Regions from separate parts of the Blautia sp. MSK18_10 genome, predicted to be linked through region 3. Evidence: predicted binding sites of a transcription regulator. Region 3 holds the regulator's gene; each other region holds the start of a gene.
The links. The regulator Rex, encoded in region 3, represses fermentation and respiration genes when NADH is low (regulators of the CRP and FNR family bind a similar motif). The targets are predictions, from matches to a motif close to ATTGTTAANTANTTAACAAT.
Positions count from the first base shown of each region.

Region 1: LI074_RS03360 (CoB--CoM heterodisulfide reductase iron-sulfur subunit B family protein) is a predicted target of Rex. The motif match lies at 683-702, and genes of this name have one in related genera.
Region 2: LI074_RS07400 (phosphoketolase family protein) is a predicted target of Rex. The motif match lies at 957-976, and genes of this name have one in related genera.

Region 1 covers NZ_JAJCGT010000004.1:61,397-63,673, forward strand. Annotated here, with positions in the region: gene LI074_RS03355 (L-lactate dehydrogenase) at 1-477, shown strand, start outside; gene LI074_RS03360 (CoB--CoM heterodisulfide reductase iron-sulfur subunit B family protein) at 981-1,775, shown strand; gene LI074_RS03365 (4Fe-4S dicluster domain-containing protein) at 1,772-2,161, shown strand; gene LI074_RS03370 (CoB--CoM heterodisulfide reductase iron-sulfur subunit A family protein) at 2,168-2,277, shown strand, end outside.
Region 2 covers NZ_JAJCGT010000013.1:15,824-18,100, reverse strand. Annotated here, with positions in the region: gene LI074_RS07400 (phosphoketolase family protein) at 1-835, opposite strand, end outside; gene malQ (4-alpha-glucanotransferase) at 1,372-2,277, shown strand, end outside.
Region 3 covers NZ_JAJCGT010000009.1:79,478-81,754, reverse strand. Annotated here, with positions in the region: gene LI074_RS06145 (ABC-F family ATP-binding cassette domain-containing protein) at 1-432, opposite strand, end outside; gene LI074_RS06140 (redox-sensing transcriptional repressor Rex) at 693-1,340, shown strand; gene LI074_RS06135 (bifunctional ADP-dependent NAD(P)H-hydrate dehydratase/NAD(P)H-hydrate epimerase) at 1,430-2,277, shown strand, end outside.

The sequences.
Region 1 (2,277 bases), on a different contig from region 3:
TTCCAGATTGCACAGAGTAACATCCATGCTTATGTATTTGGTGAACATGGCGATACATCCTTTATTCCATGGTCCGGAGCTTATATTTCCGGTGTAAGTGTGGATGAATATTATGAACTGGAGAAGAAACTCGGAAAAGATATTGAGCCGATTGACAAAGAAGCAATGCTTCAGTACGTACAGAAATCCGGCGGTGAAATTATCTCCAAGAAAGGTGCAACTTTCTATGCCGTATCTTCATCTGTATGCAAGCTCTGTAGCTTACTGGTATCTTCTTCCGAATCTATTTCTACAGTATCCACTATGATGCATGGAGAATACGGAATCGAAGATGTATGCTTAAGCACACTGACACTGGTAGGTCCAAATGGTGTACAGGGTAAAGTACCGATGAGAATGAATAAAGCTGAAATCGAACAGCTCAAGAAGAGCGCAGATACACTGAAAGAAATTATTGCTCAGATTGATCTTAATTAATAAATAAAACGTGACTGGTTAAAATCGCCTGTGGCGATAAGATTTTGAATTCAGGGGAGCAGAGAACGCGTTGCTCCTCTGAGTAAAAATTATTGTTTACTCCTTTTTTTATTCATCAGTCAAAATTCCATATTGCAGCGGAGGCAGAGGAATTTTGACTCTTATGAATAAAATCAGGAACGAAATAAAAAAATATCAAAAACCTCTTGTTAAAATGTTGTCAATATGATATAATATTTTTCGGAAATCGAGCTGATACACTCCTTTAATTGCGGAGGAAGGGTGTGCGAACTCTTTTATTTTCTATGTCTCAACAAAGATATAAAAAGTAATTGTATTAGACTTGATTTATATTTTTGTCCATATATTGTTAAAAAAAAGACAAGGACTAGCGACTGTTATTTACGGGCGCTATATATCGGGGCAAATTGCTTTTGGACCCTGATATCATTATTTGAGCAACATGAATTTATCTGAACAACTAAGAAAGGATAATGTTAAGTATGAAGTACAGTTATTATCCGGGTTGTACCCTGAGAAACAAGGCGAAAGATCTGGACGAATATGCCAGAGCCAGCGCCAGAGCACTTGGGTTTGAACTGGAAGAGATCGAAGATTGGCAGTGCTGCGGAGGTGTTTATCCTCTGGGAACTGACGAGATTGCTACGAAGCTTTCTTCTGTACGTGCTCTTAATCAGGCCAAAGAAAAGGGCCAGGATCTGGTAACAATCTGCTCTGCCTGTCATCACGTGATCAAACGTGTCAATGATGATATGAAAAATGTGGAGGATATCCGCACCAGAGCAAATAATTACATGCAGCTTGATGAGCCTTATGAAGGCGAGACAACAGTGCTCCATTATCTGGAAGTACTTCGCGACAGAGTTGGCTTTGACAAGCTGAAAGAGAAAGTAGTAAACCCGCTTACAGGAAAGAAGATCGGAGCCTATTACGGATGTCTCTTATTACGTCCGGGCAAGATCATGGCTTTTGATGATCCGGAGAATCCGACAATCATGGAAGATTTCATCCGTGCACTTGGTGCAGAACCGGTGATCTATCCATACAGAAATGAATGCTGCGGCGGTTACATTTCTCTCAAAGAAAAAGAAATGTCCCAGAACATGTGTCAGAAAATCGAAGACAGTGCCCAAGGCTTTGGCGCAGATATGCTGATCACAGCCTGTCCATTGTGTAAATATAATTTAAATAAAAACGCTTCCAGCGAACTGCCTGTATATTATTTCACAGAGCTCCTTGCAGAAGCCCTCGGAGTAAAAGAGGAGGTAGCGAAATGAGAAACGAACATTCAGCAGCAGAGAAAATTAAAGAAATCTCAGGAACAAATCCGCTGAAATGTATGAAATGTGGAAAATGTTCTGCTACCTGTCCATCCTTCAATGAAATGGATATCAAGCCACATCAGTTTGTATCCTATGTTGTAAATGAAGATATCGAAGCACTTGTCAATTCAAAGTCTCTCTGGAAATGCCTTTCCTGCTTCGCCTGTGTAGAGCGTTGTCCAAGAGATGTAAAACCGGGAAAGATCATCGATGCAGCAAGACAGTTAGTTGTCCGTGAAAAAGGCGGCGATTATCTGAAAGCAGATGAGATACCACAGCTTCTTGATCCGGAACTGCCACAGCAGCTTCTGGTAAGTGCATTCAGAAGATACAGGAGGTAAGCCAGCGTGCAGAGAATTGGTGTATTTGTCTGTCATTGCGGAAGTAATATCGCCGCTACGGTAGATGTAAAAAAAGTTGTTGAATTAGCTGCCAAAGAGCCGGGTGTCGTTCATGC
Region 2 (2,277 bases), on a different contig from region 3:
GATTATTGTTCTCACGGGCGTTCTTCTGGATCGCTTTGATTTCTTCGATCACTGTGTCCATTGTTTCAGCCATCTTCTTGTGCATTGTCATTGGGTCGTCACCTTCAACGAAATATGGTTTCCAGCCACAGCCCTTGAAGAAGCATTCAAGTTCTTCATGAGAAAGACGGGAGAAGATAGTCGGGTTGCTGATCTTATATCCATTTAAGTGAAGAATAGGAAGTACAGCACCGTCTGTGATCGGGTTCAGGAATTTGTTGGACTGCCAGGATGTCGCCAGAGGACCAGTCTCAGCTTCACCATCACCTACAACAGTAGTTGCAATCAGATCCGGGTTGTCAAATACAGCTCCGAAAGCATGAGCGATGGAGTAACCAAGCTCGCCACCTTCATTAATGGAACCAGGTGTTTCCGGTGCGCAGTGGCTTGGGACTCCGCATGGGAAGGAGAACTGTTTGAACATTTTCTTCATACCTTCCTCATCCTGGCTGATGTTAGGATAAACTTCGCTGTAAGAACCTTCCAGATAGGTGTTGGCAATCATGAAGTTTCCGCCATGTCCAGGACCGGAAAGCAGGATCATATCAAGGTCATAACGTTTGATGACACGGTTGCAGTGTGCATAAACGAAGTTCTGTCCCGGTACAGTTCCCCAGTGACCAACAATTTTTTTCTTGATCTGATCCATAGTTAATGGCTCTCTCAGAAGCGGATTGTCGAGAAGATAGAGCTGTCCGGCAGACAGATAGTTAGCTGCACGCCAGTAAGCATCGATTTTGTCAAGCATTTCCTGGTTTAAAGGCTGCTTTTCCAGACATAATTTGTTGTCTTCCATTTTCTTACCTCTTTCTTTGTCTTTGATGTGTATAGCTTAAGATGTCGAAGATATCTGTATAAGAAATTTTCTGATGGTAGTTAATGATAAACGTTTCTCAACAGATAAGTTGGAGTGTTACTTTGTTATTTTTTAACCAAACACATCCTATCATATCAGAAATGAAACGTAAAATAGAAATATTGCATTGTAATTATAAGTTTTTGATATGGATAAAAAATAAGCTCCTTCTGATGAAATGCGGAGCAGTTATTCGGTATAGAGCTGCGTAGCGAAGCAGATTGCGAATATCCGCTTGACGACAATGCTCTGAGTGGAAATGATTGGTGTTTAATATGGAAGATGACGAAAAGAACTAAGCAATGATTAGTAATTTTCACGAAAAAATGGATAACATGAAAGTTGTATTGCAATTTGCACAAAAAATAGATATAATAAAAAAAACAATTGCGCATAAGGTATAGAAAAACTGCTTATATGTACACTAGATAAAGTATAGGCGGTAAAAGTGAAGAATGGCGAAGGAGACAAGAATCATGGGAAAAAGAGCAGCAGGAATATTAATGCCGATCAGCAGTCTTCCATCAGACTATGGCATCGGATGTTTTTCCAAAAGTGCATATGAATTTGTAGACTGGTTAAAGGAAGCCGGACAGACTTACTGGCAGATTCTGCCATTGGGACCGACCAGCTATGGAGATTCTCCATATCAGTCTTTCTCTACATTTGCAGGTAATCCATATTTTATTGATCTGGATACACTTGTGGAAGAAGGAGTTCTTGATAAGAAAGACTGCGAGAAAGTTAATTGGGGAAAGAAGCCTGATGAGGTAGATTATGAAAAAATCTACAAAGGCCGTTATCCTCTTCTGAGAAAAGCATACGAGAACAGTGATATCAGCAAGAATCCTGACTATCAGAAATTCGTAGCAGAGAACAGCTGGTGGCTGTCAGATTATGCTCTGTTTATGGCAGTAAAAGACCGTTTCGAAGGTGTAGAATGGACCAAATGGGCTGAGGATATCAGACTCCGCTGGAACAATGCCATGGATTATTATCGTGAAGAACTCTATTTTGATATTGAATTCCAGCAGTATATGCAGTTTAAGTTCTATGAGCAGTGGATGAAACTGAAATCCTATGCAAATTCAAAAGGAATCCAGATCATTGGAGATATTCCGATTTATGTTGCAATGGACAGTGCTGATGCATGGGCGCATCCGGAGCTGTTCCAGCTGGATCAGGATAATGTACCGCTGGCAGTAGCAGGATGCCCTCCGGATGGATTTTCTGCAACCGGTCAGTTATGGGGAAATCCGCTGTATCGCTGGGATTATCACAGAAATACAGGATATCAGTGGTGGATTTCCAGAATGAGTTACTGCTTCAGACTGTATGATGTTGTGCGAATCGATCATTTCCGTGGATTTGATGAATATTTC
Region 3 (2,277 bases):
TACACCCATGATCTCACTTTTGTAAGCGTAACCATTTTCCAGTTCAAACTGGTGACTCAGTCTTGTGTAAGTATTCATCAGGCTGTCCAGAGCATCTCCGGTGGTGGTTTTCATTTCCTGTTCCAGAGAGCGCAGACGGTTCTCCATATCAATAATGTGCTGTTTGGTGGAAATCAGTTCTTCGTAAATGGTATGATGGCCATGAATGTCCTGATACTGGGCAAGGTAGCCGATATTTTTATCTTTGGCAAGTACCACGTTTCCTGAATCCGGGGAGAGCTCATGCATAATGATTCGCAGCAGAGTCGTCTTGCCTGCACCGTTATTGCCGATGAGAGCTGCCTTTTCGCGGTCTTCTATATGGAAACTGGCATCCTTGAGAATGATTTTTTCGCCAAAGGATTTACAGATATTCTGACATGATAAAATCATAGGAATTCCTCCGTTTGTAATTTGTCCGCGTACTATTATAATCGAAAATGCCTGTTTTTGAAAGCATTTTAAGAGATTTTGTCCAGGGAAAAGAAAGCATCGGATGGATGCATGGAAGAAAATATGATATTCCGGGGAATTTTTCAGAATGAAATTGATAAAAAAATACAGAAATATTTGGTCAAAAAGTACAAATTTAATTTGACAATAAAATAACATCTGGGTATAATTGACATAGATAAGCTAAGGAGGGAAAATTTGTGGAAGCTAAGGAAATTTCGAAAGCGGTAATCAAGCGTTTGCCGCGGTACTACCGCTACCTCGGTGAATTGATGGAGGAGAATGTAGAGCGTATATCTTCAAATGATCTTAGCAAGAAGATGCATGTGACGGCTTCCCAGATTCGTCAGGACTTAAATAATTTCGGTGGTTTTGGTCAGCAGGGTTACGGCTATAATGTACGCTATTTGTATACAGAAATCGGTAAGATCCTTGGGCTGGATACTGTACATCCGATGATTATTCTGGGTGCCGGTAATCTGGGACAGGCATTGGCCAATTATGTGGATTTTGAAAAGCGCGGATTTAAGCTGGTTGGTATTTTTGACGTCAATCCTGTACTTGAGGGGATTGCAGTTCGTGGAATTGAGATTCAGATGTTGAGCGATCTTCCTTTGTTTCTGAAGGAGAATGAGGTTGAGATTGCGATCCTGACTCTTCCTAAAAACAAAGCCAAAGAGATGGCAAAGATTTTAATTGATAATGGAATTAAGGCAATCTGGAATTTTGCACATATTGATCTGGATGCCCCGGAGGATGTAATGGTAGAGAACGTACATCTTTCAGAGAGTCTTATGACTTTGTCCTATAACCTGAGTGAGTACAGAAAGGAACATGAAGGTATGTAAGGGATAACTGTGAAACACAAGGCTGTGGTCATCTGATCACAGCTTTTCTCTTGTATGTAAATGTGTTATTGTAAACAGGAGGTGAACAGATGAGAGAGATTGTAACTGCTGTTGAGATGAAAGAACTGGATCATAATACGATTCAGAAAGCCGGGATATCGTCTCCGGTACTTATGGAGAGGGCGGCATTAAAGACGGTTGAGGAGATTGTACAGAGATTAAAGAATAAAGAAAAAGAGAAAATCCTTGTGGTCTGCGGAACCGGCAACAATGGCGGAGACGGATTGGCGATTGCCAGACTGCTTCAGTTGAGAGGAGTCAGAACCTGGTATTATATTGCGGGTAAGGAAGAGAAAATGACTGCTGAAACTGCCGGACAGCTTAAAACAGCAGAATATTATCAGGTGCCCCGGGTGCATAACCTGGATCTGGATGAATATACTACTATAGTAGATGCCATCTTTGGGGTTGGACTGAGCAGACCTGTAGAGGGAAAATATGCAGAGCTTATCAGTACAATGAACCGGGCATCTGCGTATAAAGTAGCTGTGGATATTCCATCCGGGATTGACTCAGATACCGGATTTGAGAAGGGGATTGCATTCCGGGCAGATCTTACGGTTACCTTTGCTTTTCGCAAAAGAGGGCTGTGTTTTTATCCCGGACGCATGTATGGCGGTGAGATCGTTGTTACGGATATCGGAATCTATTCCATACCCGGAAAGAAAATCTGTATGCATCATCTGGAACGTGAAGATTTGAAAATGCTTCCGGAGAGAGTTCCCTATGGAAATAAAGGAACCTTCGGTAAGGTTCTTCTTATAGCTGGCAGCGAAGGAATGTGCGGAGCTGCATATCTGAGTGCAGCAGCTGCTCTGAAAAGCTCTGCGGGAATGGTGAGAATTCAGACCGTGGAGGCCAACAGGATTCCGTTGCA